DNA from 4 places in the Rahnella aceris genome. Region 4 is predicted to be linked to each of the others. Evidence: predicted binding sites of a transcription regulator. Region 4 holds the regulator's gene; each other region holds the start of a gene.
What was found. The regulator PurR, encoded in region 4, represses purine synthesis genes. The targets are predictions, from matches to a motif close to CANGCAAACGTTTGCNTG.

Region 1 (8,131 bases), 1.2 Mb from region 4:
CACAGTCAAATTTCGTGATTTCGCAGGCGTTCACTCGCCGACGGAAGTCTGGGGCAATCAGTTTACCTCACTCATCGCGCCGGAACCCGTAAATCGCTGGTTAAGTGGCTATTTAAAGCGTGACGTTCAACTGCGCTGGGTTGGCGATGAACCGACGCGCCGGGTAAAAAAACATCCGGAAGTGCCGCTGTCGTTTGCTGACGGATTCCCGTATCTGCTGATCAATGAAGCCTCAATGCAGGATTTACAGCGCCGCTGTCCGGGCGGTGTCAGGATTGAGCAATTCAGGCCGAACATCGTGGTCAGCGGCGCACAAGCCTATGCCGAAGACAGCTGGCAGACGATCCGCATCGGGGAAGTGATTTTCGATCTGGTGAAACCTTGCAGCCGCTGTATTTTTACCACAGTCAGTATCGAAAAAGGTCGCAAACATCCGCGTGGCGAACCGTTGAAAACATTGCAGGGTTATCGTACCGCCAGCGACGGCGATGTCGATTTCGGTCAGAACATGATTGCCCGCAACAGCGGCGTGATCCGCGCAGGCGACAGCGTTCAGGTGCTGGCAACCAGGCCACCACGGCCTTACTGCGCGGGCGATATCATTGAAAATGTGGAAGCGCCAAAAAGCACCGCGCAGGACGTCAGCATTAATTATCAGGGAACGCAGTTTACCGGCAACAATCAGCAGATTTTGCTCGAGCAGCTGGAATTGCAGGGATTACGTATCCCCTATTCCTGTCGTGCAGGAATTTGTGGCGCGTGCAGGATGATATTGAAAGAAGGAAAAGTGGCACCGCTGAAAGAGAGTGCAGTGGGAAAAGATGGAACGATATTAGCGTGTAGTTGTATTCCGGCTACGGATATCGTGCTCGGCTAGAGGTGTATTTAATGAGGATCAGGCAGGAAACTAAACTGCCTGATCGTAAACATCATCCCTGTCAACGCGGAATGCTGCTGGCATTAGCCGGTCATGCATCACTTTAATAGCATCCCCCAGCACCATGCCGCGCCCTGCGACCGTCAGCCGTTCCTGCGCCAGCAGGCACAGACTGGCATTATCACCGGATTCCACCACCAGTAATGTCGCCTGTTCACCGCTTTCCATCACCTGCACCTGAGCAAGCTGACCATTAGCAGGCTGGAAAGGACGCATCTGCTGACTGAAATGCCAGCTCTTCGGCATCAGCGGTTTTAAAAAACGATAAGCGACTAAGGCATTCAGAACTAATTCAGCGCGTTGTTCAGCTGCGAGACGAATATGTTTGCACTGTTCTTCAAAATCAAAATACAGCGCCGCATCATCGACACAAAATGACATATTTCCGAAAGCATCAGGAGTTAACATTTTGGCGGGAAAACGGGAACGGAAAATCATGCCATTGGCGAGGTCCAGCATAAGCCGGTCATGTTCTGTATCAAAATACCAACGCCAATTATCATCTGGTTTAATTTTCATTTCGTCATCCTGTTTACCCTCATGCCCTCTGCCTGACTTCATTACCGGCTAATCTGTAAGAATATATTTTTCAGTAACGAAACGATATCAGACAAATCCTGAGCCTGAATTACGGTCAGTGGACAAAATATAGACGAGCCGGGTTAATAAATAAACCCCTGACTCGTCTTCAGGATGAAAAATATTAGATATGGGTAACAATATCTTTGATCAGACCCGGACCTTTAAAGATAAAGCCGGAATAGATTTGAATTAAGGAAGCGCCTGCGGCCATTTTCTCACGGGCCGCCGTTAATGAATCAATACCGCCAACACCAATAACCGGCAGACGCCCTTGTAATTCATGAGAGAGCATACGGATAATTTCTGTGCTGCGCAGCTGCAACGGGCGCCCGCTCAGACCACCAACCTGTTCGCAATAATTTAGCCCCTGAACCAGTTTACGATCGAGTGTGGTATTGGTCGCAATCACGCCATCCATATTATGGCGCACTAAACTGTCGGCTATTTGGATCAATTCTTCCTCAGAAAGATCCGGTGCGATCTTCACCGCAACAGGCACATATTTCTGATGGCGTTGCTGTAACTCAAGCTGCTTATTCTTAATCGCTGCCAGCAAATCATCCAGCGCTTCACCGTATTGCAGTGAACGTAATCCCGGCGTGTTAGGTGATGAAATATTCACCGCGATATAACCGGCGTACGGATATACTTTTTCCATACAGGTCAGATAATCGTCTGCGCCGTGCTCAACAGGCGTATCTTTATTCTTGCCAATATTAATCCCCAGAATGCCGCCAAAATGTGATTTTTTGACATTATTCACCAGATTATCCACGCCATGGTTATTGAAACCCATGCGGTTAATCAGGCCTTCAGCTTCCACAATACGGAATAAACGCGGCTTATCATTACCGGCCTGCGCACGCGGGGTCACAGTACCGACTTCAATAAATCCAAAGCCCATTGCGCCCAGCGCATCAATACATTCGCCGTCTTTATCCAGGCCTGCGGCCAGTCCCAAAGGGTTCTTAAAGGATAATCCCATGCAGTTTACCGGTTTGGTGGGCACTGACTGGCGGATCAAGAATTCAAACGGGGTGCCGGAAATGCGGCTCAACTGACGAAAGGTTAACTCGTGGGCGCGCTCTGGATCGAGCTGAAACAGTGCTTTCCTGACAAGAGGATAATACATGGAGACTCCTGGATTCCCGGTGGCTAGACGGGGCGGTATTATTGACTAAGCGCCGGACAATTGGAAATGATAACCGGCATATTGACCAAATAATTGCTTCGCTGCGCAAACGATTACCTTTTTGTTACCTTTAATTCACTTTTATTTCCTTTCCCCCCATCGCCCCACAGCACACCCGACACGTGCTTTATCTGATTTGAAACTTTCCATAGCCAAAATTGAGATTTCCGCTGCGCCGCCTCTGCCTGCTAGGTTTACCTCACTTCGTTAAGAAAAATGATAGTTCTATAACAGATTGTTATAAGGAATAAGCAAATGCGTGTAGTGACTCTGGCAGGCAGTCCGCGACAACCCTCCCGCTCCTCTTCCCTGCTGGCACTCAGCCACCAGTGGCTGGCGAGCCGTGGCGTTGAAGTCTTTACCTACAATATTCAGGATTTTTCAGCAGACGATCTGCTTTTCGCTAATTTTGGCAGCCCGCAACTCAAGCAACTGAATGCTGAACTGGCGAGTGCTGATGGCCTGATCGTCGCCACACCAGTGTATAAGGCGTCTTTTTCCGGCGCACTGAAAACCCTGCTCGATTTACTGCCAGAACGCGCGCTCGACCATAAAGTGGTGTTGCCACTGGCTACAGCCGGATCTATCGGCCATATGCTGGCCGTCGATTACGCCCTAAAACCGGTACTCGCCTCGCTGAAAGCACAGGAAGTTTTGCAGGGCGTTTTCGCAGATGACAGCCTGATCACCGATTATCAGACGTTCCCTGCGAAGCTGGCCCCCGCACTGGAAGAGCGTTTGATCGAATCTCTGGAAAACTTCTACCTGGCGCTGAGCCGCCGCCGTCCACAGCTTCCGTCTGTTGCATCCCTTTCTGCGCAAGCACTGCGTGTCTGACTTTAAAAGGAATTAATCATGCCTGCTTCTTTCTCTTTATTACGCCGTATCCCGGTTGTGGCCAGCCTGCTGACCAGCCTTTTCCTGAGCGGCACCGCAACGGCTCAGGAAAAGGATCCGGCGCAATTACGTATTGCCTATCAGAAAGGATCTGTCGGACTGGTGCTGGCGAAATCACACCAGTTACTGGAAAAACGTTTCCCGGACACAAAAATAAGCTGGGTAGAATTCCCTGCCGGGCCGCAAATTCTTGAAGCGCTGAACGTCGGAAGTATTGATCTGGGCGGTACCGGTGATTTGCCGCCGTTGTTCGCGCAGGCAGCGGGGGCAGATTTGTTGTATATCGGCTCTGAACCCCCGAAACCGAAAGCAGAAGTGATTCTGGTCGACAGCAAGAGTCCGATCAAAACCGTCGCAGATCTCAAAGGTCATAAAGTCGCTTTCCAGAAAGGCTCCAGTTCGCACAACCTGCTGTTGCGTGCCCTGCAACAGGCGGGCCTGAAATTCAGCGATATCCAGCCGGTCTATCTGACCCCTGCCGATGCACGGGCCGCATTCCAGCAACATGATGTGGATGCCTGGGCTATCTGGGATCCGTATTATTCGGCCGCGCAAGTTCAGGGTGATGTGCGCGTTCTGACCGACGGCTCGACGCTCCACCAGACGGGCTCCTTCTATCTGGCACCGAAAAAATACACCGAGGCCAATCCTCAGTTCATCAGTCAGGTTCTGGAAGTGTTAACGCAGGCGAATGCGCTGACCAAAACTGACCGTGAACAAAGTATCAAACTGCTTTCTCAGTCGATGGGGTTACCGGAAAAAGTGGTCGCCTCTTATCTGGATCATCTGCCGGATATGCCTATCACGCCGGTCAGTGCGGAAACAGAAAAGCGCCAGCAGCAAACCGCCGATTTGTTCTATCAGAACCATATTTTGCCAAAGCCGGTTGAAATTAAAGACCGCATCTGGAAACCAGCCGTACAAGCTAACTGAACATCCATTTAGCCGCCGCTGAGCAGTAACGAATCGCACACTTTGAGAGGAACACAACGATGAGTCTGAACGTATTCTGGTTTTTACCTACCCACGGCGACGGCCGCTATTTAGGCACAGAAGAAGGTGCCCGCGTGGTCGATCACGGCTATCTTCAGCAGATCGCGCAAGCGGCTGACCGTTTAGGTTTTGGCGGCGTGCTACTGCCAACGGGTCGTTCATGCGAGGACTCATGGCTGGTAGCGGCTTCCCTGATTTCTGTCACACAACGTCTGAAATTCCTGGTGGCGCTGCGTCCCGGCATTATTTCTCCGACACTGGCAGCCCGTCAGGCAGCAACACTCGACCGGCTTTCCGGCGGTCGTGCACTGTTTAATCTGGTGACCGGTGGCGATCCGGCTGAACTGGCGGCTGAAGGTTTACACCTCAATCATAAAGAACGTTATGAAGCGTCGGCGGAATTTACGCGTATCTGGCGTCGTGTTCTGGAAGGCGAAACCGTCGATTACGAAGGCAAACACATTCAGGTCAAAGGCGCGAGCCTGATGCATCCACCGGTTCAATACCCCCGCCCGCCGCTGTATTTCGGTGGTTCTTCCGACGAAGCGCAGGATCTCGCCGCCGAGCAGGTGGAACTTTATCTGACCTGGGGCGAACCTCCGGCGTTAGTGAAAGAGAAAATTGAACAGGTGCGTGCCAAAGCTGCCGCACAAGGCCGCACCGTGCGTTTCGGCATTCGTCTGCACGTGATTGTGCGTGAAACCAACGAGGAAGCCTGGCGTGCTGCCGACAAACTTATCGCCAACGTGGATGATGAAACTATTCAACGCGCGCAGGCGGCTTTCGCTAAAACCGACTCTGTCGGCCAGCATCGTATGGCGGCATTGCACGGCGGCGACCGCAACAAGCTGGAAATCAGCCCGAATCTCTGGGCCGGCATTGGTCTGGTACGCACCGGAGCCGGGACAGCGCTGGTGGGCGATGGCCCGACCGTCGCCGCGCGTATGCAGGAATATGCTGATCTGGGCATTGATACCTTTATTTTCTCCGGTTATCCGCATCTGGAAGAAGCGTACCGCGTCAGCGAACTGCTGTTCCCGCATCTGGAACTGGCGAAACCGGAAGATGACAATACTGTGAAGAAAGCCATTTTGCCGCGTGGCGAGCTGGTCGCTCATGACTTTGCGACCAAACGCACCGCCAGTCAGCACTGAGGAGAATACCGATGACAACGACACAACGCTGGCTGAACCGCGCTGCTCCCTGGGTAGTGCCGGTGGTTCTGATCTGTGGCTGGCAGCTGGCTGTCGAAGCGGGCTGGTTATCCAACCGCATTCTGCCCGCTCCCAGCGCAGTGGTGGAAGCCTTCTGGACACTGGCGAAGAGTGGCGAGCTGTGGCAGAACCTGAAAATCAGTACCTTCCGCGCTCTGATTGGTTTCGCTATCGGCGGCAGTCTCGGCTTGCTTCTCGGCTTTATTACCGGGCTTTCCCGCTGGGGCGAACGTCTGCTCGACAGTTCTCTGCAAATGCTACGAAACATTCCGCATCTGGCGCTGATCCCGCTGGTAATCCTGTGGTTCGGCATTGATGAATCCGCCAAGATCTTCCTGGTGGCGCTGGGAACGTTGTTCCCGATTTATCTCAACACTTACCACGGCATCCGCAATATCGACCGCGGTCTGCTTGAAATGTCGCGCAGTTACGGGCTTTCCGGTTTCCCGCTGTTTATTCAGGTGGTATTACCGGGCGCGTTGCCATCAATTATGGTCGGCGTACGATTTGCGCTGGGGTTCATGTGGCTGACGTTGATTGTGGCCGAAACCATTTCCGCCAACTCCGGGATTGGTTATCTGGCGATGAATGCCCGCGAGTTTTTACAAACTGACGTCGTGGTTGTCGCCATCGTGCTTTACGCCATTCTTGGCAAACTGGCCGATGTCCTTGCCCGCCTGCTGGAAAGTGTCTGGCTGCGCTGGCACCCTGCATATCAGAAAAAACAAGGAGATGCCGCATGAACGCCCCCGCACGTATTCCGCAAGGCACGCCGGTGACACTGTCCGGCATCACCAAAAAATACGGTAACCGCGCCGTGCTGAACGATATCAATCTGCGCATTCCGCCCGGCCAGTTTGTAGCCGTCGTCGGGCGCAGCGGTTGTGGCAAAAGTACCCTGCTGCGTTTGCTGGCCGGGCTGGAAAAAACCACTCAGGGCGAACTGCTCAGCGCCAGCGCACCGCTGAGTCAGGTGCGCGAAGATACGCGTCTCATGTTTCAGGATGACCGCCTGCTGCCGTGGAAAAAGGTGATTGATAACGTGGGATTGGGCCTGAAAGGCCAGTGGCGTGAAGCCGCACAAGCTGCACTGGAAGAAGTCGGGCTGGCAGATCGTGCCGACGACTGGCCGTCAGCATTATCCGGCGGACAGAAACAACGCGTGGCACTAGCGCGTGCATTAATCCACCGCCCTCGCCTGCTGTTACTGGATGAACCGCTGGGCGCACTGGATGCCCTGACGCGCATCGAGATGCAAAGCCTGATCGAGCGTTTGTGGCAGCAGCATGATTTCACCGTGCTGCTGGTGACGCACGATGTCAGTGAAGCGGTGACCGTCGCTGACCGTGTGATCCTTATCGATCAGGGGCAGATTGGCATGGATTTAACGGTTGATTTGCCACGTCCGCGTCGTAAAGGTTCTGCGCGACTGGCGGAGCTGGAAGCCGAAGTGCTGGAACGCGTGCTGACGCCACAGCCTCCACACACGGTGGCGCAGGAAGCAAAACGCGCGCAAAACTGATCTCTCTGTTCAGCGAATACAAAACGAAAAAAGGGCGATGTTTCCATCGCCCTTTTGCTTTGCGGTTAATTGCGATTACGCATCTAACGCTTTGGTAATTTTCTCGAACAAATCACCGGACAGATTTTCCAGCCCTTTCAGCTGTTGCAGCGCCTGACGCATCAGCGCCTGACGGTTTTGGTCATAGCGTTTCAGGCGGATCAACGGCTCGATCATACGCGCCGCTACCTGCGGGTTACGGGTGTTAAGATCGGTGAGCATTTCAGTCAGGAACTGATAACCGCTGCCATCTGCGGCATGGAATGCAGAAGGATTGGCAGACGCAAAAGCACCGATTAATGAACGGACCCGGTTCGGGTTGCCCATGCTGAATGAACGGTGGTTCAGCAGTGAGCGGACTTTCTGCAATACATCGGCTGCCGGGCTGGTCGCCTGCTGGATAAACCATTTATCCATCACCAGACCGTCGTGATGCCAGCGCTCATCGTAAGCCGCCATCAGGGATTCACGGCAAGGCAGTTGCGCGGAAACCGCCGCAGACATCGCCGCCAGAGAATCCGTCATGTTATCAGCCTGCTCAAACTGCGCTCTGACAAGTTGATCTGCCAGCGTCACATCGGCAAAGGCCAGATAATGCAGGCAGGTGTTACGCAGCGAACGTTTACCGATATCTTCATGCACGACACGGTATGCAGGCAGACGGTTAGCGTTGTAAACCGCCAGGAATTCATCCGCCATTTCGGTTGCCAGACAACGGGTGATCGCATCGTGAACAGCGCTGATCGCTTCAGGAT
Region 2 (8,131 bases), on a different contig from region 4:
ATCAATGCCGATAATGAAGCCTCTATCCGCTTTCTGGCGGTTGATCCAAATGTACAAGACAAAGGGCTGGGAACGCTGGTCGCGATGACCCTGGAGTCTGTGGCGCGTCAGGAAGGGGTGAAACGAGTGGTCTGTAGCGCCCGCGAAGATGCCGTGGATTTCTTTGCCAAACTGGGCTTTGTGAATCAGGGCGAAATCACCACGCCGCAAACAACGCCGGTTCGCCACTTCCTGATGATAAAACCCATCGAAACGCTGGATGATATTCTGCATCGCCCTGACTGGTGCGGTCAGCTTCAGCAGGCCTGGTATGACCACATCCCGCTCAGCGAAAAAATGGGCGTACGTATCAGTCAGTACACCGGCCAGCGATTTGTCACCACGATGCCGGAAACGGGCAACCAGAATCCGCACCATACATTGTTCGCTGGCAGTTTGTTTTCGCTGGCAACGCTGACCGGCTGGGGGCTGATCTGGCTGCTGCTGCGTGAGCGCCATCTGGGCGGCACCATTGTGCTGGCGGATGCGCATATCCGTTACAGCATGCCGGTGACCGGCAGGCCGCGTGCCGTTGCCGACCTGGGCTCTGTCCGCGGTGATCTCGACCGTCTGGCTCGCGGGCGGAAAGCACGCGTGCAACTCGAAGTGAATTTATACGGCGATGAGACAGACGGCGCGGTGTTTGAAGGCACCTATCTGGTATTGCCCGCCGCGCCCGGCGCACCGCTGGAGCCTGAAATTAACTGATTGGTTTCTACCCAAAATAAAAGGCACCGCCATTGCGGTGCCTTTTGCATTTTTGGTGATGCCTGGATTAAGGAGTAGCAGATGCTGGCGTACCGGAAACCAACCCGTTTACCATTCTCTGGTCAATTGTCTGGCTGCCGTTTATCTGCAATGTCCCGCTGAGCGTGGGTTTGTAATCCACGTTTGCCGGCATCTGTCCTTGCAGATTCAGCTGCATATTAGCGTTACCTTCCAGCGCCACATGTGGCCATCCCCAGTTTTCCAGCTGATTCGCCGGTACTGAGCGGGCGGTCATCTTCACAGAGAAATGACGCTGCGGCTGCTGATCAACCGTCGCACTGGCTTCCAGCAATCCTTCTTTGGTAAAGGCGCTCAGCTCAGAAATACTCACCTGACGGTCGTTCGCCTCCAGGGTGATGGAAGGACGGCGCACGTCATTGCGGTTAAATGTGGCTTCACTTGCATTCAGATTCAGCTTACCGCTCCAGATCCCCCACTGATGATTACGCGCCAGCAACAGGTTATTGCCGAGGCCATCAAGTGCAGTCAGCTGGAAGGGGAACTGCGGATTGATATCAATAATCAGGTTCCGGTTAGCAATGAACCGGCTGATAAAGACTTCAGACAGCGAATCCGGCAGTGCCTGATTCCAGAGTTGTTTCCAGTTTTCCGGCAAGGTGTATTCCAGCCCCGCAACAGACACTTCATCAAGCTGAAGGCGTTTGTTGGCGCGCAGCCAGTTGCCGGTCGTGCGCAATAAACTGCGCTCCCAGCGCGCCGTAGCTTGTTTGATCGCAATGCCCTGCGGCGAAAGGTCGAGGCTGATGATCGGATCCTGAATATGCAGGTTTCCATCAATCATATCCGTCGCATTCAGGGTGATTTCGCCGTCATCACTTTGCCAGTCGCCTTTTTCGAGCGTCAGATCCTGCACGGACAAATCAACGTCGCTGAATGCCCAGTCTGTTCCCTGCAAACGCGCGTCGATCAGATCAAGTCGCTGAATAGTCACTTTTGGCAGGGTCTGGAAGTCGTCGAAGAAAGCAGAAAGCGGTTTGGAGGTTTGCAGACGCACATTGCTCAGCCGCAGGTTTTCTATGTTCCAGCTGCCATCGGCGGCCTGCGTCGCTTTACCCGTTAACTGACCGCGAGCCAGATCGCCGCCAAAATTACTCAGCGTCAGATTCTTATTATTGATGTTGCCCTGAATCAGCACATTTTCGGCCGGCAGTCCGTTGACCGTCAGGCTGGCGGCGCTCAGCTGGAAGTCTGCCTTATCGCCTAAAAGCTGATTGGGTTTTGGCTGCCACGGCGAAATACCGGCGTTAATCTGCTGACCCTGAATGTCTAAGCCAGCGGTATTGCCGGTGAGCGCCATTTTACTCAGTTGCAGGGTATTGGCCTGCAATGGCAAATTCATTGACGAAGGACTGACATTGAGGCGTCCGCTGACCAGCACGACGCGATCGAAAAAGCGTGGCTCGGTGATCTGACGCCAGCTTAAATCCAGATCAACTTCACCGGCATTCAGCACTTCCGGCTGATTCTTCTGCCCGAAGATGACATTGGTTAACGTCACCCGACCCGGCGACGACCAGTTATGGTCGAGTTTCTCCACGGAGAGACGGTACTCGCTGTTATTGCTGACCCAGCGGCTGACCCAGCCAGCAGCCCAGCGGGTTTGTAATAGGACGTACACCAGCACGATCGCCAGCACCAGAAGTAAGGCGAACGTCAGCAAAATTTTACCGATAAATCTCATCGTCTGGAGCCCTGTAACGGGAAAATGGAAAAAGATTCTTTGTTTATGCCGCAAACAGCGAATTTTCTCAACAGGTTAGCCAAATGGAGGCAATAAAAAGCGGCAGAGGTTCCAGACCCTCTGCCGCTGTTGCACGCGGATTACATCCTGCTTTTACTTCTCGTGAGGGAAAACCAGATTCAGAACAATCGCAGTAATGCCGCCCGCTGCAATGCCAGAAGAGAGAAAGGTTTTCAGCCAGTCCGGTGCGAATTGCAGGATCAGCGGCTGCTGAGAAACACCCATACCGACGGCGAGAGAAAGCGCCATGATCATAATCGCGCGGCGATTCAGACGCTCGCGGGAAACAATGCGCACACCCGAAGCGGCAATGGTACCGAACATCACGATGGTCGCGCCGCCCAGTACCGGTTCAGGAATATGCTGCACAAATCCCGCAACAGCCGGGAACAGCCCGAGGATGATCAGCATCAGCGCGACCACAAAACCGACATAGCGGCTGGCAACGCCGGTCAGTTGAATGACGCCGTTGTTCTGCCCGAAGCAGGAATTCGGGAAGGTGTTAAATACAGCAGAAAGCATCGAGTTCAGGCCATTGGCCAGAACGCCGCCTTTGATGCGCTTCATGTACAGCGGGCCGCTGACCGGTTGCTCAGAAACGTCCGAGGTTGCGGTAATATCACCGATGGTTTCCAGCGATGTCACCATGAAAATCAGCATCAGCGGGATCAGCAAATTCCAGTCAAAACCCAGTCCGTAATACAGCGGCGTTGGTAATGTTATCCAGTTGCTTTGCGCGGCTGGCGCAACGGTTGGCAACATGCCCGTCATCCAGGCCACCAGATAACCCACCGCCATGGCGATAACCAGAGAGGCGACACGCAGGTAAGGGTTACGTTGACGGTTCAGCAGAACAATCACTACCAGCACGACGGCAGCCAGCAGCAGATTTTTCGGTGCCCCGAATGTGTGATCGCTCATGGCCGCATAACCGCCGCCGATAGACGTCAGACCGACCTGAATCAGCGACAGCCCGATAATCATCACCACGATGCCGGAAACCAGCGGCGTAATGATGCGGCGTGCGAGATGCAGGAAACGGGAAAGAATGATTTCAGTGCAGGAAGCCAGCATCAGGGTGCCGAACAGCGCCGCCATCATGGTCGGCACATCCGCACCGCCATTTTTCAGCGCCATTCCGCCCATGATCAGCGGCGCAACAAAGTTAAAGCTGGTGCCCTGAATCGACAGTAAACCCGAGCCGACCGGTCCCCAGGTTTTAATCTGCAAAATAGAAGCCAGGCCGGAGGCGAACAGCGACATGCTGATGATGTGCTGCGTGTCCTGCGCAGGCAAACCCAGCGCCTGGCAAATCAGTAGTGCTGGTGTGATTACCGCAACAAACATCGCCAGCAAATGCTGACAGGCGGCGAATAACGTTTGAGGTAATGGCGGGCGGTCCTCGAGCCGGTAAATCAGTTCACTTTTTTGCTGGCGGGAAAGATCGGGTTGCTGTGTTTCTTGTTCTGCGGTTTGCGAACTCATGCTGTGGCATTCCAATAAGCGGCAAAGCGGGCATTTTTATTGAAATTAACGACAAAAGCAATCGTTTGCTAATGGCAATATTCCTCGACTGGTTTTGGATTGGACGGGATTTATGGCCTGTTTTTCTTGCCTGACGCAGCTTGAATGACTTCTAATTCAGCTTCTGGGAAAAAACATGTCAGTGAAGTTTTTATAACTCGATAATTTTATTGGATTTATTTTAAAATGGAGTTCGTCAATGATTCAACTCGATACCTACGGCACCCTGGTTGCCGCCACGTTGGTGCTCCTTTTAGGACGGAAATGCGTCCAGTCGGTCAAATTCCTCAAAAAATACACCATTCCTGAACCCGTTGCCGGTGGTTTGCTGGTCGCTTTATTGTTACTGATCGCCAACCAGATATTCGGCTGGGAAGTCGGTTTCGACATGTCTTTAAAAGAGCCACTGATGCTGGCATTTTTTGCCACGATCGGTCTTAACGCCAATCTGGCAAGTCTGCGGGCAGGCGGTAAATCGCTGTTTCTGCTGGTGTTTGTCGTCGTGGGCTTACTGCTTTTGCAAAATGCCATCGGTATCGGAATGGCGAAAATGCTCGGGCTGGATCCGCTGATGGGGTTGCTGGCGGGGTCGATTACCCTTTCAGGTGGCCACGGCACCGGCGCGGCATGGAGCAAGCTGTTTATCGAGCGTTATGGCTTTGAAAATGCGACGGAAGTCGCGATGGCTTGCGCAACTTTTGGTCTGGTGCTCGGCGGTATTATTGGGGGGCCGGTAGCGCGCTATCTGGTCAGCCATTCTTCCACCCCCAACGGAAACCCCGAGGATATGGTCGATCCGAGCGCATTTGAGAAACCGTCGATTGGCAGGATGATTACACCACTGGTGATGGTTGAAACCATTGCCCTGATCGCGATTTGCCTGATGGCAGGGACATATGCCGCCAGTCTGTTGCAAGGCTCGGCATTTGAAATCCCAACCTTTGTCTGCGTGCTCTTCGTTGGTGTGATCCTGAGTAATATGCTGGCATGGCTCGGTTTTTATCGTGTCTTCGACCGTGCGGTATCCGTGCTGGGTAACGTCAGTTTGTCACTGTTCCTTGCCATGGCATTGATGAGCCTTAAGTTGTGGGAGATGGCGGCACTCGCCTTGCCGATGATGGCAATTCTTATCGTTCAAGCCCTCGCAATGGCACTTTATGCGATTTTCGTGACTTATCGCGTGATGGGGAAAAACTACGATGCGGCGGTGTTGGCGGCAGGACACTGTGGTTTCGGGCTGGGTGCCACCCCGACGGCCATTGCCAATATGCAGGCGATCACCAACCAGTTTGGCCCTTCGCATCTGGCGTTTCTGGTGGTGCCGATGGTGGGCGCATTCTTCATCGATATCGCCAATGCGATTGTGATTAAACTCTACCTGATGCTGCCTGTATTCCCGGCTATAAGCTAAAAAAACAGGCACAGAAACATCGCTTCTGTGCCTGACGATTCCTTCCCGTCGGGTTTATTGTGCCGCGTCCGCCTTCTCAGTGAACACCTGTTCGGCCTCAGCGGCTTTTTCCTGCGTCAGTAACTGCTTCTCGTAGACTTTGAAGAATGGATAATAAATTACCATCGACAGTGCCATCAGCAGGATAACCAGAACCGACACTTTGAAATCCCAGCCCATCGCCCAGGCCGCCCCGATCGGTGCCGGCGATGTCCAGGGGACCAGTGAAATCATATGCGGGAGCAGATCCGTCGATACGGCCAGATAGGCGATAACGGCATTGACCATCGGTGCCAGCAGGAAGGGGATGAAAAATACCGGATTCATGACGATAGGTGTGCCAAAAATCACCGGCTCATTGATATTGAAACAGCTTGGCACCAGACTGAGTTTCCCCATGGTGCGCAGATGCGCTGACTTACTGCGACAAAACAGCAGCACCAGTCCCATTGTCGCGCCGGACCCGCCAATCACGATCAGGAAATTCCAGAATGCCTCGGTCATGATGTGCGTCATGGGTAAACCGGCAGCGAGATCTGTCTGATTCAGGCCGAGATTGGTTAACCAAAAAGCCTGCAACATGCCAGATACAATGGCCGAGCCATGAATGCCGGCGAACCACAACAGGTGGCAAATCAGCACGGCGAGAAGTACAGCAGGCAGTGAGTCTGCGGCAGAAATCAGGGGTTCGAACAGCGCCATAATCGCCTGTGGCAGCAACATATCAAACCCTGACTGGACCAGTAAGCTCAGCGGGAAAAGTGTAATCACCACGGCCACAATCGGGATCAGTAAATCAAACGAATGCTTAATGTTTGAAGGTACCTGTTCGGGTAAACGGATACCGATATTGTATTTTTTCAATAACCGCGTCAGTTCGGTGACATAAATCGCCACCAGAATAGCCGTAAAGATCCCCACGCCGCCCAGCGCCGTCGTCGACATCTTTTCATCAATCTGCGGTGCGGCGACCAGCAGGAAAGACATCAGCGCCAGCATTGCGGTCATGAACGGGTCTAGCTTGTAACTTCTTGCCAGATTGTAGGCAATCGATGCCGAGATGTAGATGGACATAATGCCCATCGTCATATTGAACGGCGTCAGGATCTGCACTTCATATTTTGCCGAGAGCGCCAGCCAGCTTCTGGCGAAGCCCCATGAAGATTCGGGCGAAAATGGCGGGTGAACAAAAACCAGTAAAAACGAACCAACAATCATAAAGGGCATTGCTGAGATGAAGCCATCACGCACTGCCATGACATGTCGCTGTGAGGATAATCGTGCGGCGAAGGGGCTGATTTTCTGTTCTATAAAAGTGAAGAGGGATTGGCTGATACTCATGATGATTTGGCCTTATGTTGAGGACATCAGACAGGGTTGCCTTAATTATCATCAGTGTAGTGACGGGATGTGAAACCGGTTACCGGCTTTTCCCCACTCTGTGAAGGTTATCAAATAACCAGTGCGGAGAGTGGTTTTGGGGGCACAATAGGGAAAAGAGAAGAGAATATGTTGGAAACAAAACATCATTTTTAATAATGATTTGATGAAGTGAATGAGCGAAAAGAGAGATCAGGCGTTGGTGTAACGGACTCTTTCTGGCAGCCAGCGCTCAATCAGGGCTTTGGCATGATCAGGGAATTGTTGCTGCAGATAACGCGCAATGCGCTGTACATCCGGGATCATCGCCTGATCACGTAATAAATCAGCGACTTTAAATTCAGCGCTGCCGGTCTGGCGCGTGCCCAGTAGTTCACCCGGCCCGCGGATTTCCAAATCCTGCTGTGCGATAACAAAGCCATCGTTGCTGTCGCGTAAAACCTGCAAACGTTTCTGCGCTGTTTTGCTGAGCGGCGTTTTGTAGAGCAGTACACAGTGAGAAGCAACGGCACCACGTCCAACGCGCCCACGTAACTGGTGCAACTGCGCCAGCCCTAAACGCTCCGGGTTTTCGATAATCATCAGGCTGGCATTCGGTACGTCAACGCCGACTTCAATGACAGTCGTTGCCACCAGAAGCTGCACTTCACCCTGTTTGAATGCCTGCATAACGGCCTGCTTTTCCTGGGCTTTCATACGACCGTGAACCAGTCCAATATTCAGCGCCGGGAGTGCCTCCTTCAGGCCTTCCCATGTGGCTTCAGCGGCCTGCGCTTCCAGCATTTCCGATTCTTCAATCAGCGTACACACCCAATAAGCCTGACGATTTTCCTGCTCGCAGGCACTTTTGACGCGGCTGATAATATCACTGCGGCGGGTGTCCGGAATGGCGACAGTAGTCACCGGCGTGCGGCCTGGCGGGAGTTCGTCGATCACAGAGGTATCAAGATCAGCGTAAGCCGTCATTGCCAGTGTGCGTGGGATCGGCGTGGCGGTCATGATCAACTGATGTGGATGGAAGCCCTGTTGCAGACCTTTTTCCCACAACGCCAGACGCTGATGCACACCGAAACGGTGCTGTTCATCGATAATGACCAGCGACAGTGACGAGAACAAAACCTGTTCCTGGAAGATAGCGTGCGTTCCCACCACCATCGACACCTGTCCGCTGGCGATCGCATCCTGCTGTGCCTGCCGGGCTTTACCCT
Region 3 (8,131 bases), 160 kb from region 4:
TAAGTAATGGTGCTGATGATATCCGCCCGTTTTTATTCCTGAGGCGGACGGGGCATTCCGTGCGTCCTGACTGTCCTTAATTTCTGATAAGACTGCAAAACTATAAATGGCAGAACCTCAACGGGTTGTGCGACGTGATTTATTTTAGTGTGCGAAAAAATAATTTTTGTGACGACTGTCCGTTATTGAACGACGTATTGTGAATACGGTTTCACATCGCACATTAAAACAGCATAGATGTTACAAACTGATGCTGAAGGTAAAAGATCACTCTTTCTTCAAATAATCATTCCTGATAAAGTGATTTTCCGAATAATTGAACAGGAGTACCGGGCCTCAGCCCTCCCTATGGACTGTCACCGACGTCACTATTCTTCGCTTTTTCACCTCATTCTTACCGGCAAATCTGCCCCAATGGGCCTGATTTCAGCCGCACTGAAACCGCTTTCATCTGCTATTTCTGCAGCCAATACTTCCGGACGGTCATCTGACAGCCTGGGGTGTGGTGTTTTTGTGCGTCTTTTTTCTTTAACTCATTGCGGAGTCTGACATGGAATTTTTGATGGACCCTTCAATTTGGGTCGGTTTGCTGACGCTTGTCGTGCTTGAAATTGTTCTGGGTATCGACAACCTTGTTTTTATTGCCATTCTTGCCGATAAACTGCCACCGAAGCAGCGTGATAAAGCCCGTATCATCGGCCTCTCGCTGGCGCTGATCATGCGTTTAGGTTTGCTGTCACTGATTTCGTGGATGGTGAAACTGACCACGCCGCTGTTCAGTATTGCGCAGTTCAGTTTCTCCGGCCGTGATCTGATTTTGTTAGTCGGGGGGATATTCCTGCTATTCAAAGCCACCACAGAGCTGCATGAGCGGCTGGAAGGGCATGACGAGCATGGAACAACGAATCGCGGCTATGCCAGCTTCTGGGCTGTGGTGGCGCAGATTGTTGTGCTGGACGCGGTCTTCTCGCTGGATGCGGTGATAACCGCCGTCGGTATGGTGAATAACCTGGCCGTCATGATGACTGCAGTGATTATTGCCATGGGCGTGATGCTGCTGGCATCGAAATCGCTGACCCGTTTCGTAAACAATCATCCAACCGTCGTGGTGCTATGCCTCAGCTTCCTGCTAATGATTGGTCTGAGTCTGATTGCTGAAGGCTTCGGGTTCCACATTCCGAAAGGTTACCTGTACGCCGCGATTGGTTTCTCTATCCTGATTGAATTGTTCAATCAGATTGCGCGCCGCAACTTCCTGAAAAGCCAGTCCAGCCGTCCGATGCGTGAACGTACAGCGGAAGCTATTCAGCGACTGATGGGCGGGAAACGCCAGAATGAGCATGAAGATGAGCCCGCTGGCGATGTATTGCCAGCCGGTGAAACCTTTGCGGAAGAAGAACGTCACATGATCACCGGCGTGCTGACGCTGGCGTCACGCTCCCTGCGCAGCATCATGACGCCACGCACCGAGATTTCCTGGGTAGACTGTGAAAAGTCACCGGATGAAATCCGCAGTCAGCTTCTCGATACGCCGCACAGCCTGTTCCCGATTTGCCGTTATTCACTGGATGATGTTATCGGTGTGGTGCGTGCGAAAGATCTGCTGGTGGCGCTGGAAAACGGTGAAAGCATTGTCGCGTTCGCGGAAAAAACGCCGCCGATTGTGGTGCCGGAAACCATGGACGTCATCAACTTGTTGGCCGTTCTGCGTAAAGCCAAAGGTCGTCTGGTGATGGTCAGCAATGAGTTTGGTGTGATTCAGGGGCTGGTGACGCCGCTGGATGTGCTGGAGGCCATCGCGGGTGAATTCCCGGACGAAGATGAAACGCCGGACGTCGTGACTGACGGTGATAGCTGGATTGCTAAAGGCGGAACCGATTTGCATCTGTTGCAGCAAATTCTGGACGTCAAAACGCTGGTGAATGCTGACGACGATTTTGCTTCTCTTGCCGGGCTGCTGCTGTCGAAATCAGGACAAATGCCGGTCGTGGGTGAAGTGATCGAAATGGCGTCGCTGCACTTTGAAATTCTTGACGTGTCGGAATACCGTATCGAACGCGTGCGTATTACGCGGCTGAAATCAGAAGACAAATGGGATGAAGACCAGTAACGGGGCTTTATTTCGGGATGTAAAACGGCGACTCAGGTCGCCGTTTTTTATGGTCGGGGAAAACGGGTTCTCACCTTCAGACCGGATCTGTATTATCCTGCAATTCCATGTTCTGCGTAGTTTTTTTATAACGTTCCAGCCAGATTGGGAATACTTCTATAGGCATCGGGCGGGCAAAGTAGTAGCCCTGCAATGAATCGACCCTGCGTTCGCGCAGATAATCTACCTGCTCACGGGTTTCCACCCCTTCAGCAATCAGCTTTAGATTGAGACGCTGCGCCAGTGTGATGATGGTATCCGTGACGGTGGCGTTAATCGCATCGGTGCCAATTGAGGCCGTAAACGCCTGATCGATTTTCAGCACATCGGGATTAAGGGTTTTGAGATAGCTCAGGGAACTGTGACCCGTCCCGAAATCATCAATGGCCAGCAGAATACCCATTTCTTTCAACTGTGAAATCTCAGCAGCACGTAACTCCTGTAACCGCGTCCGTTCCGTCAGCTCCAGCATGAGAGAAACTGACGGCTGCGCCGGAAGCCACAGCTTTCGGATGTCATCAACAATTTCCATATTATTAAAGTGTTGTGCTGCAACATTAATACTGACGTAAAAACCCGGCGTTGCCGGAAATACGGACAGATTTTCAGCGACTGTCTGAATGAGATAGCGTGTCAGCGCAATGATTAAGCCGTGCTGTTCAGCCAGAGGAATAAACACATCGGGCGAAACCCATTCCTGCCGGCGGTTTTTCCAGCGCATCAGTGTTTCCACGCCAATACAACGGCCATCCGTACTGTTAATAATGGGCTGACAATAAACTTTAAACTCGCGGTGGGAAATGCCGTGGCTGATCGGATAAGCCAGACTGATGCGACTGCCGGAGAACAGATATATGGCTGTTGCTGTCAGCAGGCTGATCAGAACCGACAGCGGCAGATGTGAAAACAGCTCCTCCCAGGCCAGTGTGCTGGCTTCTTCACCATAAATAGAGACCGCAAAATCATATTTTTCCGATCGGGCGCTCAGCAAAGGGGCGCGCGGCAGGGCACTGGTGTTGATGATTGAATTTTTGCCGTATTCGAGATTTTGTTGTCCGACGTTGAGAACGATGTGGCTGGCATAAGGCGGTTGGGGCTCGAGCAGGAAATTCGACAAGATCCCGATGTTATAGACAAACAGTTCACCGTTAAGATTATCCGGTGTGGTCGGATGCCATAAAACCAGCGTCGGTGTATTGACACGGCTCCATTTCGAGGCGCGCAACTCAAGTTGGGTTTTACCCTGTGCGAAGGAAGGCAAGGTTTGATTGAAATTCAGATCCAGCGTGCCTACCAGGCTTGAACAAACAATGGTGCCGTTGCTGACGAGACTGATTGAACGTAATGTTTGCATGCGGGCGACGGTTTGTTGCAACAGAGGTTGCTGTGCCTTACAGGCGAGTGTCTGGTCGAAAGGAATAATTTTGCCGGCCGGAGAAGCGGGTTCAAGCAATTTTTCCAGTTTTTCAACGGTGTGAACAGCCACCCGTTTTTGATCTTCGGCGATAACCTGGGCTTGTTCGTAGATACGAATGCCCAGCGTCAGAAGCAGCGTACATATCCCCATTGCACTGGCGAGGGCAATGCGATAGTAGCGATACTTCGCGAGTCCGGTCTGGGAGAACAGCATCGTTCTAATCCTTTTATCCCGAGTTAAAGGCAGGCTCAAAATTATTATTTTAAAGGGTTACCGATGCGTAACAGCCATTTCGTTTTTATAGAGAGTAGCTGTAAATCGTCGGGCGCTCAGTTTGAGTAGCGGCAAACTCCCTATATTTCTCTGTTCAAATCGAAAAAAAAACATACAGGTGACAGTGTCACTGAGGTTTTTCCTGTCCATTTCCGACATTTACGCAGACGTAATAAGGGGGACCCGGACAGGGGAAATCAGGCGGAAATCAGCATGCCGCACCTGCAGGGTATAATGCAAGTCTCACTACCATTATGTATTGATAATACAACAGGTTGTTGTTAGCGAAGGTTTTATTGCTGCCGGCTACCGGCCAGGTGGTATTTCCTGCGGTAAATTGGTTGAAATTAATACAACCTGAAAATACCGCAGGAAGAGGTCATCTTTTCGACCGGATCAGTCGCACTGAACCTTAATCGCCAGACCGCCACGCGAGGTTTCCCGATATTTGGAATTCATATCTTTACCGGTTTCGTACATTGTCTCAATGACTTTATCCAATGAAACTCTCGGCTCACTGGTGCGGCGTAATGCCATACGGGCGGCATTAATGGCTTTCACTGACGCGATGGCATTACGTTCGATGCACGGTACCTGAACCTGTCCGGCAACAGGGTCACAGGTTAATCCCAGATTGTGTTCCATGCCAATTTCGGCCGCAACGCACACCTGTTCCGGGCTGCCGCCAAGCAATTCCGTCAAGCCTGCCGCCGCCATTGAACAGGCTACGCCAACTTCACCCTGACAGCCCACTTCAGCGCCTGAAATCGACGCATTCATTTTATACAGAATACCGATAGCACCGGAACTCAGGAAATAACGCAGATAAATGTCCGGGCTGACCGACTGAATGAACTGGTCATAATACGCCAGCACCGCAGGCACAATGCCGCATGCGCCGTTGGTGGGGGCCGTCACGACACGTCCGCCTGCCGCGTTTTCTTCGTTAACCGCGAGGGCAAACATATTCACCCAGTCGATCACGTTCATCGGGTCACTGGAAAGTTTGTCGTTAGACACCAGCATCCGGCGCAGGGCAGAAGCACGACGCGGCACCCGCAACGGGCCAGGCAGAACGCCTTCGGTATTCAGGCCGCGATCGATACAGGCCTGCATGGTGTGCCAGATTTTCTCGAAATACTGCTCAATGTCCTGCTTACTGTGCTGCGCCAGCTCGTTTTTCATCACCAGGCCGGATAATGACAGCCCGGTTTCCTTACATTTTGCCAGCATTTCACTGGCCGAATTAAAGCTGTACGGCACCGCCACTTCATCCAGCACAGGCTGACCGAAATGCTCGTCATCAACGATAAAGCCGCCGCCGACCGAGTAATAGGTTTTGCTGTAAATCATCTTGTCGCCAGCAAAAGCGTGAATTTGCATGGCGTTTTCGTGACGCGGTAAATTCTCCCCGCGGAACACCATACCGGTATCACGTGGGAAATCGACTTCATGCTGGGTTCCGCCCAGCGGCAGACGCTCACGTTGCTCAACGTCGCGGATAAAATGTGGAATGCCGTCGATGTCGACGGTATCTGGCTGATTGCCCGCCAGACCTAAAATAATGGCGATATCTGTGTGGTGGCCTTTACCTGTCAGAGACAAAGAACCAAAAACGTCCACGGCGACACGCGTAACGGCAGGCATCATGCCCTTTTCCAGCAGGTCATCAGCGAACTGTTTGCCTGCTTTCATCGGGCCCAAAGTATGGGAACTGGAAGGGCCAATCCCGACCTTGAACATGTCGAAAACGCTAATCACGTCGAATACTCCTGTAATAGATTGCGGCAGGGAACGGGATCCCTGGCTTCCATAAATGAACCAACACCAGAGACAGCCCTTATGGACGGGTCTCTTGTTCTTATGGATAGACTTATAGTTTAAAAGGGCTGAGAGGCAAAAGTTTCATTTTTCGCATGAAATAAACTTATTTGATGCAAAAGTGTGATCGTAATGTAATCACTGAGCTCAGACTTCAACCTGCCGGGCCAACTGACGGATGATTCCCGCCGTCAGCCCCCAGACAAATTGTTGCTGATACCAGGACAGATAAACCCGGTGATGAGTGCCTCTGCGGTGAATATCCAGGGGGTGATAACGTGCGAGATCAAAGGCTTCCCGCAGCGGCATTTCAAACAACTCGGCGACTTCATCTTCCGCGGGATGCAGTGGTACATCAACAGGCAACAGCCCGATAACCGGCGTGACCTGAAAACCGCTGCTGCTGTCCTGCGGCGACAGTGTGCCTAATATATGAACCTGTTCAGGGGGGATCGCGACCTCTTCATGCGCTTCGCGTAATGCGGTGGCAATAATCGAGGCATCGGAAGCATCTGCTGCACCACCGGGAAAGGCGACCTGGCCGGCGTGTTTACGCAACTGATCGGAGCGGCGCGTCAGTAAAAGGGTCGGTTCCGGACGGCAGATAATCGGGATCAACACAGCGGCGTGGCGGGTTCCGCGCAACGCCGCAGCAGGCAGGCGCGGCTGCTGCAATTGAAAACGCAGGATGAAATCTTCCACGGCAGGTGAAAACGTCTGTAAGGGCGCGTGTTGTTCCAGCAGCGTCACGGCTGTATTTCTCCTAATTCAGGCAGAATACGGGCAATCTTATCAAAAGTTTCCTGATATTCCGCCTGTTCCTGACTGTCAGCGACGATCCCGCCACCCGCCCAGCAGTAAATTTTGCCCTGTGCGGTGAGCAATGTGCGGATGGTGATATTGCTGTCCATCGTGCCGCAGCAACTCAGATATGCAATGCTGCCGCAATAGCCGTTGCGCCGGTGCGGTTCAAGTTCTTCGATAATTTCCATGGCACGCACTTTGGGCGCACCGGTAATGGAGCCGCCGGGGAAACAGGCACGCAGTAAGGCGCTGGCGTGACAGGTTTCGGGTAACCGGGCGGTGATCGTGCTGACCAGATGATGGACGGCGGGGAAGGGCTCCACAACGAACAGCTCCGGCACCCGCACACTGCCGGGTGTCGCCACGCGGCCGATATCGTTACGCAGCAAATCGACAATCATCAGGTTTTCGGCGCGATCCTTTTCCGATGCCGCGAGCCGTTCTGCCTGCTGCATATCCTCAGTCGGATCTTCGCAGCGCGGCAGCGTTCCCTTAATCGGGCGGGTCTGTATCTCAGCGTCTTTCAGCCAGATGAAACGCTCGGGTGAAAGACAGACAACGGCATTTTCCGGCAGACGCAGAAACGCGGAGAAAGGGGCGCGGTTAGCCTGATTGAGGCGCAGGAAAGCCTGCCATTCATCGCCGCTGTATTCCGTCGAAAACCGCTGCGCCAGATTGATCTGATAGCAATCACCACTGTGAATATATTCCTGAATCTTACGGAATTTCTCACCGTATTCTTCGCGGCTCATATTTGCCCGCCACGGCGCATGTAAACAGAAAGGCGCAGGAGAAGGAACAGGTTGGTACTGGGCCAGCCAGCGTAAACGTTCAGAAACGTCACCATGGCAAATCAGCGTCAGGCGCTGTAAATGGTGATCGGCAATCAGCGCCCAGTCATAAATCCCTACCGCCATATCCGGCAGGTCAATATCCCGTTCTGCAGTTTCAGGCAATGTTTCTATCCTGCGCCCCAGGTCATAACCGAACAAACCCAGTGCGCCGCCCAGAAAAGGAAAATCCGCTGAACTTTCTGCCCGTAAACCGGCCACTGCCATTTGCTCTTCCAGTAAAGCAAACGGATCTTCAGTCCGGGTTTCGGCCATGCCGTTGTGCTCAATCTGCGTTAGCTTGCCACGTGTGGTCAGCGTGATCAGCGGATCGGCCACCAGAATATCGAAACGATTATGCTGGTGCTGTGCCGAACCTGAATGCAGTAACATCGCCCACGGCAAAGCAGAAAGCGGCGCGAACCGTTCAGTTATTGCATCGGGCTGATAAGGTAATGAATGGAAAACAACGGGTTGGGCGAATGGCATGACGGGTATGAGTTTCTCTGGCGCAGTGACTATTTTTCAGGATCCTAACACAGATCGGGCTGCCTGAAAGCAGCGCAGGCGATTTGCGTGAATAAGGCGTATACTGTGCAACCCCGCACTGCGCGGGCTTTTTATTATCACCCGTACAACAGGACACTCCCATGCTGACAGGTATGCCTTCATTATCACATCACGAACAAGAACAGGCCGCCGATCGTATCCGCCAGTTAATGGAAAACGGCATGAGCAGCGGCGAAGCCATTGCGACCGTTGCAGAAGAAATCCGCGAAACGCATAAAGGTGACCGTGTGACCGTCATTTTTGATGACGAAGACGACGAATAAAACG
Region 4 (8,131 bases):
CCCAGCAAACGGCGATGACCAAACTGATGCATCAGGTAGGAAAACCGTATCGCTGGGGCGGAACCTCGCCGAATACCGGTTTTGATTGCAGCGGCTTAGTCTATTACGCCTACAAAGATTTGATCCGTATTAAAATGCCACGCACAGCGAATGAAATGTATCACCTGCGCGATGCGGCTCCGGTTAAACGCGGCGAACTTGAAAGCGGTGATCTGGTGTTCTTCAGAATCAATAACCGCGGCGCAGCAGACCATGTTGGTGTTTACGTGGGGAACGGCAAGTTTATTCAGTCTCCAAGAACGGGCGAAGACATTAAAATCACCTCTCTCGGCGACGATTACTGGCAAGATCATTATGTGGGTGCACGCCGGGTAATGACGCCGAAAACGATCCGATAATAAACAATTCGTTAAGTCTGAAGTTTCGCTAATCAGCCATTGAATAGCATTTAACGAAGAGTTTCTGCAGGGAAGAGTATCGGCGGTAACGGCCACTGCGTAAAATTGAAAAGGGCGATTCCTGTAACAGGAATCGCCCTTTTTTATGGCGGATCACTTACTGAATCAGTTCATCACCGCAGTGAAACTGAAAGCGATAATCATAAGCAAAGCGCATACCGTGGTGATCAACGATAATTTCAGGTTGCTGTCCATCAAACCCCCCTTTCGGATCAAATTGTGGCATTTTTTAAGCCACACTAATTGTGTGCCAACGCATTTTCGCATAATTAACATTTAAAATCTTGTGCTGAATGACAATGTATCCCTGAGAATTTTACTTCCACTTTCCTGCATTATAAGAGAAAATTGTCGGTTAACACGCCTGTGTGCCGGTTGATTTCACCCGAGAGCATTTCACGCCTCATTCTGAAGAATCCACCCAACGATTTCACTGCCCTTTTAGAAGCCAGCAGTGAGATCCACGCAAGCAAACGATTAACATAATGCTAACGTGCTGAAACACGTGAGTTCAGGAGTCATTGTTTACATGGCAACGATTAAAGATGTCGCAAAGCGCGCTGGCGTTTCCACTACAACCGTGTCGCACGTCATCAATAAAACACGTTTCGTCGCCGAAGAAACCAAAGAAGCGGTTCTCCTTGCAATCAAAGAGTTACATTACTCGCCGAGTGCTGTAGCCCGCAGTCTGAAGGTCAATAACACCAAAACGATCGGTCTGCTTGCCACCTCCAGCGAAGCGCCCTATTTTGCCGAAGTGATTGAAGCCGTAGAAAACAGCTGCTTCTCCAAAGGCTATACGCTGATTTTGTGTAACTCGCATAATAATCTGGAAAAACAACAAGCCTACCTGCAAATGCTGGCGCAAAAACGCGTCGATGGCTTGCTGGTGATGTGCGCGGAATATCCTGATGAGTTGCTCAATATGCTCGAGGAGCACCGTTCGATCCCAATGGTGGTCATGGACTGGGGCGAAGCGCGTAAGAACTTCACCGACAGCATTATTGATAATGCTTTCGAAGGGGGTTACATGGCCGGGCGTTATCTGATTGAACGCGGTCATCGTGATATTGGGGTGATCCCGGGCCAACTGGCACGTAATACCGGCGGTGGCCGCTTCCAGGGTTTTGTGAAAGCACTGACTGAAGCCAATATTCCGCTGCGTGACGAATGGGTGGTTCAGGGCGATTTCGAGCCGGAATCGGGCTATCAGGCGATGCATAAAATTCTGATGCAGAAGCACCGCCCGACTGCCGTATTCTGTGGTGGCGATGTGATGGCAATGGGCGCAATCTGTGCCGCAGACGAACTGGGCCTGCGCGTTCCTCAGGATATTTCCGTGATCGGTTACGACAATGTGCGTAACGCCCGTTACTTCTCCCCCGCGCTGACAACCGTGCATCAGCCGAAAGAACGTCTGGGTGAAATGGCCTTTACCATGTTGCTGGACAGAATTGTCAGTAAGCGTGAAGAGTCTCAGACCATTGAGGTGCATCCGAAACTGGTCGAACGCCGTTCCGTAGCCGATGGTCCGTACCGCGATTACCGCCGTTAACAGATATCGAACGCCTGCAGATGCAGGCGTTTTTTTCTAATCACGCAGCCATTCCTGATTCATGGTTTCTGTATCGCCCATATATTCCAGCAACCAGGCCAGCGAGGGTGACGGATTGCTTTGATCCCACGTCAGGCAACACGGGCTGTCGGGAAACGTATTTTCCAGCGTCAGCACCTGCAACTTTTTCTGTTCTATCCACGGCGTGACGCGATGAACCGGCATCATACCCACGCATAAGCCTTCGGTCAGGCATTCCAGCGCACAGGTCCAGTCTGGCACGACCAGCCGCCGCTGGTTATCAAGCGTCCATGTATCCCGCTTAGGCAATGTCCGGGAGGTGTCTTCCAGACAGAGTGCAGGATAAGGCCGCAACTCATCATCATTCAGCGCGCCGGATAACTGAGCCAGCGGATGTTGCGGGCTGACGACGCAATGCCAGTCCATAAATCCCATGTCACGAAAACTGAAGCCCCCGCCAACCGGTATCGCGCGTGTAGCACCGATCGCCACGTCTGCCCGCCCGTCAACCAGCGCATCCCAGACACCATTAAACACTTCTGAGTGAATAATGAGTTCGGTGTCCGCAAAATGGCGGTAGAAATCGAGCACCAGACGCCGTGTCCGTGCGGGTTTTACAATCCGGTCAACCGCCACACGTAATTCGCCGCGCCAGCCGTTCGCCACCTGCTGACACTGCCGGCGCGTGGCTATCATTTTTTTTGTCAGAATCCGCGCTTCATCGACAAAAACCTTTCCCGCAGGCGTCAGTACCACGTCACGATGGCGACGTTCAAACAACGGCACGGCCAGCCACTGCTCAAGCTGACGGACGGTATAGCTGATAGCAGAAGGTACGCGGTGCAAATCTTGCGCTGCCGCACTAAAACTACCTGTTCTTGCCACGGCATCTACCACTTCAAGGGCGTATTCTGACCACATAATTCAGCCTTCAATATTTTTGATAGCAGAGTGCAAATATTAGCGTTTCACAAGCCTGTTATCAAAGCGTTAAACTCCGCCTCCGGTATGTAATCTGCATCACATCATCTGCAATAAATAAATTAATGAGACGATAATGAAACCCTCCTTTGGATTTATGCTCTATCTCGCGGGACTGAGCATGCTGGGCTTTTTAGCCACTGATATGTATCTGCCTGCGTTCAGCGCCATGCAAACCAGTCTGATGACCAGCCCCGGGATGATCAGCGCAAGTCTGAGCATTTTTCTCGGCGGATTTGCTCTCGGTCAGTTGTTATGGGGGCCGTTGTCAGACAGGATCGGCCGTAAACCGGTATTGCTTCTTGGTCTGACACTGTTTGCGGTCGGTTGTCTGGGCGTTATCTGGGTTGAGAATGTACGCGCCCTTCTGGCCCTGCGCTTCTTACAGGCGATGGGCGTTTGTGCCGCCGCAGTCACCTGGCAGGCAATCGTTGTTGACCGTTTCTCTGCCGATGTGGCGAAAAAAACCTTCGCCAGCATTATGCCGTTAGTGGCTCTTTCTCCGGCACTGGCACCATTACTTGGTGCGTGGGTACTCAATCATTTTGACTGGGAAGCCATTTTTGCTCTGCTGACCGCAGTCGCCGTCGTCCTGGTGCTGACGACGCTGACTCTGCGTGAGAATAAACCGGCAAAACAAGCGAAGGCTGATAAAACAGGGTTTGCGACGTTACTGAAATCGCCTGTTTACAGCGGGAATGTCATGATTTATGCCGCCTGTTCAGCCGGATTCTTTGCGTGGTTAACGGGTTCACCGTTTATCCTGAGCGACATGGGTTATTCACCCGGTGCCATCGGGCTGAGCTATGTCCCGCAGACTATTGCTTTCCTGCTTGGTGGTTTTGGTTGCCGTGTTGTGATCAGCAAGCTGGACGGTAATAAAATTCTGCCATGGTTACTGGCGGGTTACGGCGTCAGTATGGTGACTTTGTTCTGTGTTGCCATGTTCACGGATGCCGGGCTGATTAGCCTGCTGATCCCTTTCTGTCTGATGGCTTTGGTGAATGGTGCAACCTACCCAATTGTTGTCGCAAATGCATTAATGCCGTTTCCTGCTAATACAGGCAAGGCGGCAGCATTGCAAAATACGCTGCAGCTCGGGCTGTGCTTCCTTGCCAGCTTGCTGGTTTCCGCATTTATTGTGCATCCGCTCATGGCGACAGTCACGATCATGCTGTCTACACTATTGTTGGTAGTTTTGGGCCGCTGGCTCTCTTTGCAGCATGAAAGCCCGCAAGACAATGGACAGGAATCAGAGCAGGAAGCTCAGACAAGGCATGCTAATTAATAGTGATAATACCCTGATGTAACAGTCACTTAACGGGCATTTTCATTCATCACGATTAACTATTGAGAATGCCTGCCAGCGAGCCTATACTCAACAAAACCAAATAAAATAGCACTTTTACAAAACTTTTATCACATACTTAAGCCAGACGCGCGGACAGTGTCACACTTATTTTTTTGTACTTTTTCAAGGATGATTTTCCTGCACGTCTTACGGCGCGCAGGCGTTCTTCTTAATTTCCTCTGTTGGTGTCGAATATCGGGCGAGGCGCTAGTCGTCTGTTCTCATAAAGACCTGCAAAAATAGCCTTTGCTTTTCCCGGCAGGTTAATAAGTCAGAAGAGAAAGTGATGGAGAAGCTATGAGTTCATCGTGTATAGAAGATCAAAGCATTCAGGACAATCAGTGGTACCGGATCGCCAGTGAAATGCTGGCGATGGCAGATATTCAGGTAAACGGTAATCGTCCTTTCGACCTTAAAGTAAAAAACACTGACTTCTTTAAGCGTGTTTTACAGGAAGGTTCTCTGGGCCTCGGTGAAAGTTATATGGACGGTTGGTGGGAATGCGACCGTCTGGATATCTTTTTCCAGCGCGTTATTCGTGCCGGTTTGGAAAGTAAACTCCCCCACCATTTTAAAGATACTTTACGTGTCGCCGCAGCACGCCTGACCAATCTGCAATCCCGCAAACGGGCGTGGATTGTTGGCAAAGAGCATTATGATCTGGGGAATGATTTATTTACTCTGATGCTCGACCCGTACATGCAATATTCCTGCGGCTACTGGAAAGAGGCCACTACGCTTGAAGAAGCACAGGAAGCAAAACTCAAAATGATCTGTGACAAGCTGCAATTAAAACCGGGACAGCGCTTGCTGGATATCGGTTGCGGCTGGGGTGGATTATCAGAGTTTGCGGCAAGAAATTATGGCGTGAGCGTTGTGGGTGTCACGATTTCTGCTGAACAACAAAAACTGGCTCAAAAACGCTGTGAAGGGCTGGATGTCACAATCCTGCTGCAGGATTACCGTGACCTTAATGATCAGTTTGACCGCATTGTTTCTGTCGGAATGTTTGAGCATGTGGGTCCGAAAAATTATCAGACCTATTTTAATGTCGCCAAACGCAATATCAAACCTGACGGCATTTTCCTGCTGCACACCATCGGTTCTAATAAAACAGACCTTAATGTCGATCCGTGGATTGATAAATACATCTTCCCCAACGGTTGCCTGCCGTCGGTTCAACAAATTGCACAAACCAGTGAGTCATTATTTGTAATGGAAGACTGGCACAATATCGGCGCTGATTATGACCGCACGCTGATGGCGTGGAATGAACGCTTCCAGAAACACTGGCCGGAACTGGCGGAAAAATACGGTGAACGTTTCCACCGCATGTTCACCTACTACCTGAATGCCTGCGCCGGTGCTTTCCGCGCCCGGGACATTCAGTTGTGGCAAGTCGTCTTTAGCCCGCAAGGCGTTGATGGCGGAATGCGCGTACCACGCTGATGGTTGTATGCGTTAGCTAATAAAAAACCGGACACTGAATGTCCGGTTTTTTTATGTCAATAAAGGGTCTGAGATAACTTATTCGGCTTTATCGATCATCGCCTGTGCCGTAGCGATCGCCGCTTCACGACTGGCTAATACGCGTTCGACCGTATCGACAATCGCCTGAGTTTGCGGATCGATTTCGATATTAATTTTGTCGCCCAGACGTTTCGTGCCCAGCGTTGTGCGTTGCAAGGTTTCCGGAATTAAATGTACACAGAAACGGGTGCGGGTCACTTCACCGATGGTGAGACTAATACCGTCGATCCCGATATAACCTTTATGTAATACATATTTCATCAAATCTTCATGCGGCATACGGAACCAGATCTGACGGTTATTTTCTGACGTCAGGATTTTTGCCACTTCCGCCGTACAAATAATATGACCAGACATTAAATGTCCGCCAATTTCATCATTAAAACGCGCTGCACGTTCCAGATTAACTGAGTCGCCCTCTTTCAGTTCGCCCAGATTTGTCAGGCGCAGGGTTTCTTTCATCAGATCAAAACTCACCAGGTCACCGTTCACTTCAGTCACCGTCAGGCAGCAACCGTTGTGTGATACCGATGCGCCGAGTTGCAGGTTATCCAGCATATCTTCAGGTAAACGAACAACATGGGTACGGAAATTGGGTTTCTCGTCGATCGATACGACCGTGCCGGTTCCCTGTACAATTCCGGTAAACATAGCCTTTTCCTCAATGTTTGAATCTGTTGTATTAAAACGTCACTCCGTTCAGTTTGCCGCAGAATTAATTGAAAGCCAAATCTCTGCAAGAAGAAATAGCACCGTCTGCTTCAATTCCATTATTTAACCAGCTATTAACAGCTTTGTTTGCTTAAAAATACCGACAATGTACAATCTTCGGACTATTTCTCTCTGTTTAATGCCATCTGTTGTGGCGTTTTTTATTCAATATAATCAAGAAAAAAGGTGTATCTGTGCAGAAGTACCTTGCAGAAGCGCGGGTTTTGTTAGCGCTTGCCATCCCGGTCATCCTTGCGCAAATAGCCCAGACATCCATGGGCGTTGTGGACACAATAATGGCGGGGTCGGTCAGTGCCACGGACATGGCTGCCGTCGCTGTCGGCACCTCAATCTGGTTGCCGGCGATTTTATTCGGACACGGTTTACTCTTGTCACTGACACCAACCATCGCGCATTTAAATGGAGCCGGGCGTCGCGATAAAATTGGTCATCAGGTTCAGCAAGGATTCTGGCTGGCGTCGGGGGTTTCGGTGCTGATCATCGCGGTGCTGTCACAGTGCGACCATATTCTTAGCCTGATGCATAATATTGATCCCGAACTGAAAGCAAAAGCCGTCGGCTATCTGCATGCCATTATGTGGGGCGCTCCGGGCTATTTATTCTTCCAGGTGCTGCGTGACCAATGTGAAGGTTTGTCAAAAACCAAGCCAGGCATGGTGTTCGGCTTTATCGGTCTGCTGGTGAACATTCCCGTGAATTACATTTTTATTTACGGCAAGTTCGGTGCGCCCGCGCTCGGTGGCGTCGGCTGTGGTGTCGCCACGGGGACCGTATATTGGGTCATGTTCTTCATCATGCGGATTTACGTACGTCGCAATCGTGCCCTGCGCGATACTCAGCCGCATTCGCGGTTTGCGAAACCCGACTGGCCGACATTGCGCCGTCTGATCCAGCTCGGTATGCCAATCGCACTGGCATTATTTTTCGAAGTGACACTGTTTGCGATCGTTGCCCTGCTCGTCTCCCCACTTGGGATCGTGGCTGTCGCCAGTCACCAGATTGCGCTCAACGTCGGTTCCCTGATGTTCGTCATTCCGCTGTCTTTAGGTGTCGCCGCCACGATTCGAGTGGGTTCGCGGCTGGGGGAATCGTCGGTTGAAGGCGCGAAGATTGCGGCTTATACCAGTATAGGAACGGGAATTATGATGGCCTGTTGCACCAGTCTGACGGCCATCATTTTCCGCGAGCACATTGCCTCCCTTTATAATGACAGCCCGGAAGTCGTCACTCTGGCTTCCCATCTTCTGATCTTTGCTGCGCTGTTTCAGATTTCAGATGCGATTCAGGTTATCGGTAGCGGCATTTTGCGGGGCTATAAAGACACACGTTCCATCTTCTATATTACGTTTGTCGCTTACTGGGTGCTGGGCCTGCCGGTAGGGTACGCTCTCGGACTGACCGATATTCTGGTTCCGCAGATGGGCCCCAGCGGTTTCTGGTGCGGATTTATTCTGGGGCTGACCTTCGCAGCGCTGATGATGACATTGCGGATGCGCTGGTTAC

Region 1: pyrD (quinone-dependent dihydroorotate dehydrogenase) is a predicted target of PurR. The motif match lies at 2,754-2,771, and genes of this name have one in related genera.
Region 2: GW591_RS23735 (nucleobase:cation symporter-2 family protein) is a predicted target of PurR. The motif match lies at 4,109-4,126, and genes of this name have one in related genera.
Region 3: GW591_RS09275 (L-serine ammonia-lyase) is a predicted target of PurR. The motif match lies at 5,628-5,645, and genes of this name have one in related genera.

What each region holds. Positions count from the first base shown of each region.
Region 1 is NZ_JAADJV010000001.1:683,171-691,301, reverse strand. It holds gene GW591_RS03080 (YcbX family protein) at 1-877, shown strand, start outside; gene GW591_RS03075 (cell division protein ZapC) at 908-1,456, opposite strand; gene pyrD (quinone-dependent dihydroorotate dehydrogenase) at 1,641-2,651, opposite strand; gene ssuE (NADPH-dependent FMN reductase) at 2,967-3,548, shown strand; gene GW591_RS03060 (sulfonate ABC transporter substrate-binding protein) at 3,567-4,541, shown strand; gene ssuD (FMNH2-dependent alkanesulfonate monooxygenase) at 4,601-5,755, shown strand; gene ssuC (aliphatic sulfonate ABC transporter permease SsuC) at 5,767-6,558, shown strand; gene ssuB (aliphatic sulfonates ABC transporter ATP-binding protein) at 6,555-7,337, shown strand; gene pepN (aminopeptidase N) at 7,413-8,131, opposite strand, start outside.
Region 2 is NZ_JAADJV010000008.1:93,553-101,683, reverse strand. It holds gene fabY (fatty acid biosynthesis protein FabY) at 1-747, shown strand, start outside; gene GW591_RS23740 (AsmA family protein) at 815-2,509, opposite strand; gene GW591_RS23735 (nucleobase:cation symporter-2 family protein) at 2,663-4,054, opposite strand; gene gltS (sodium/glutamate symporter) at 4,293-5,504, shown strand; gene GW591_RS23725 (PTS cellobiose transporter subunit IIC) at 5,559-6,884, opposite strand; gene recG (ATP-dependent DNA helicase RecG) at 7,116-8,131, opposite strand, start outside.
Region 3 is NZ_JAADJV010000001.1:2,050,614-2,058,744, reverse strand. It holds gene GW591_RS09285 (TerC family protein) at 551-2,110, shown strand; gene GW591_RS09280 (EAL domain-containing protein) at 2,187-3,779, opposite strand; gene GW591_RS09275 (L-serine ammonia-lyase) at 4,236-5,600, opposite strand; gene GW591_RS09270 (CoA pyrophosphatase) at 5,808-6,410, opposite strand; gene pabB (aminodeoxychorismate synthase component 1) at 6,407-7,783, opposite strand; gene GW591_RS09260 (YoaH family protein) at 7,945-8,127, shown strand.
Region 4 is NZ_JAADJV010000001.1:1,892,801-1,900,931, forward strand. It holds gene GW591_RS08545 (C40 family peptidase) at 1-398, shown strand, start outside; gene cydH (cytochrome bd-I oxidase subunit CydH) at 564-734, opposite strand; gene purR (HTH-type transcriptional repressor PurR) at 988-2,013, shown strand; gene punR (DNA-binding transcriptional activator PunR) at 2,050-2,955, opposite strand; gene punC (purine nucleoside transporter PunC) at 3,092-4,303, shown strand; gene cfa (cyclopropane fatty acyl phospholipid synthase) at 4,664-5,815, shown strand; gene GW591_RS08575 (riboflavin synthase) at 5,894-6,547, opposite strand; gene GW591_RS08580 (MATE family efflux transporter) at 6,802-8,131, shown strand, end outside.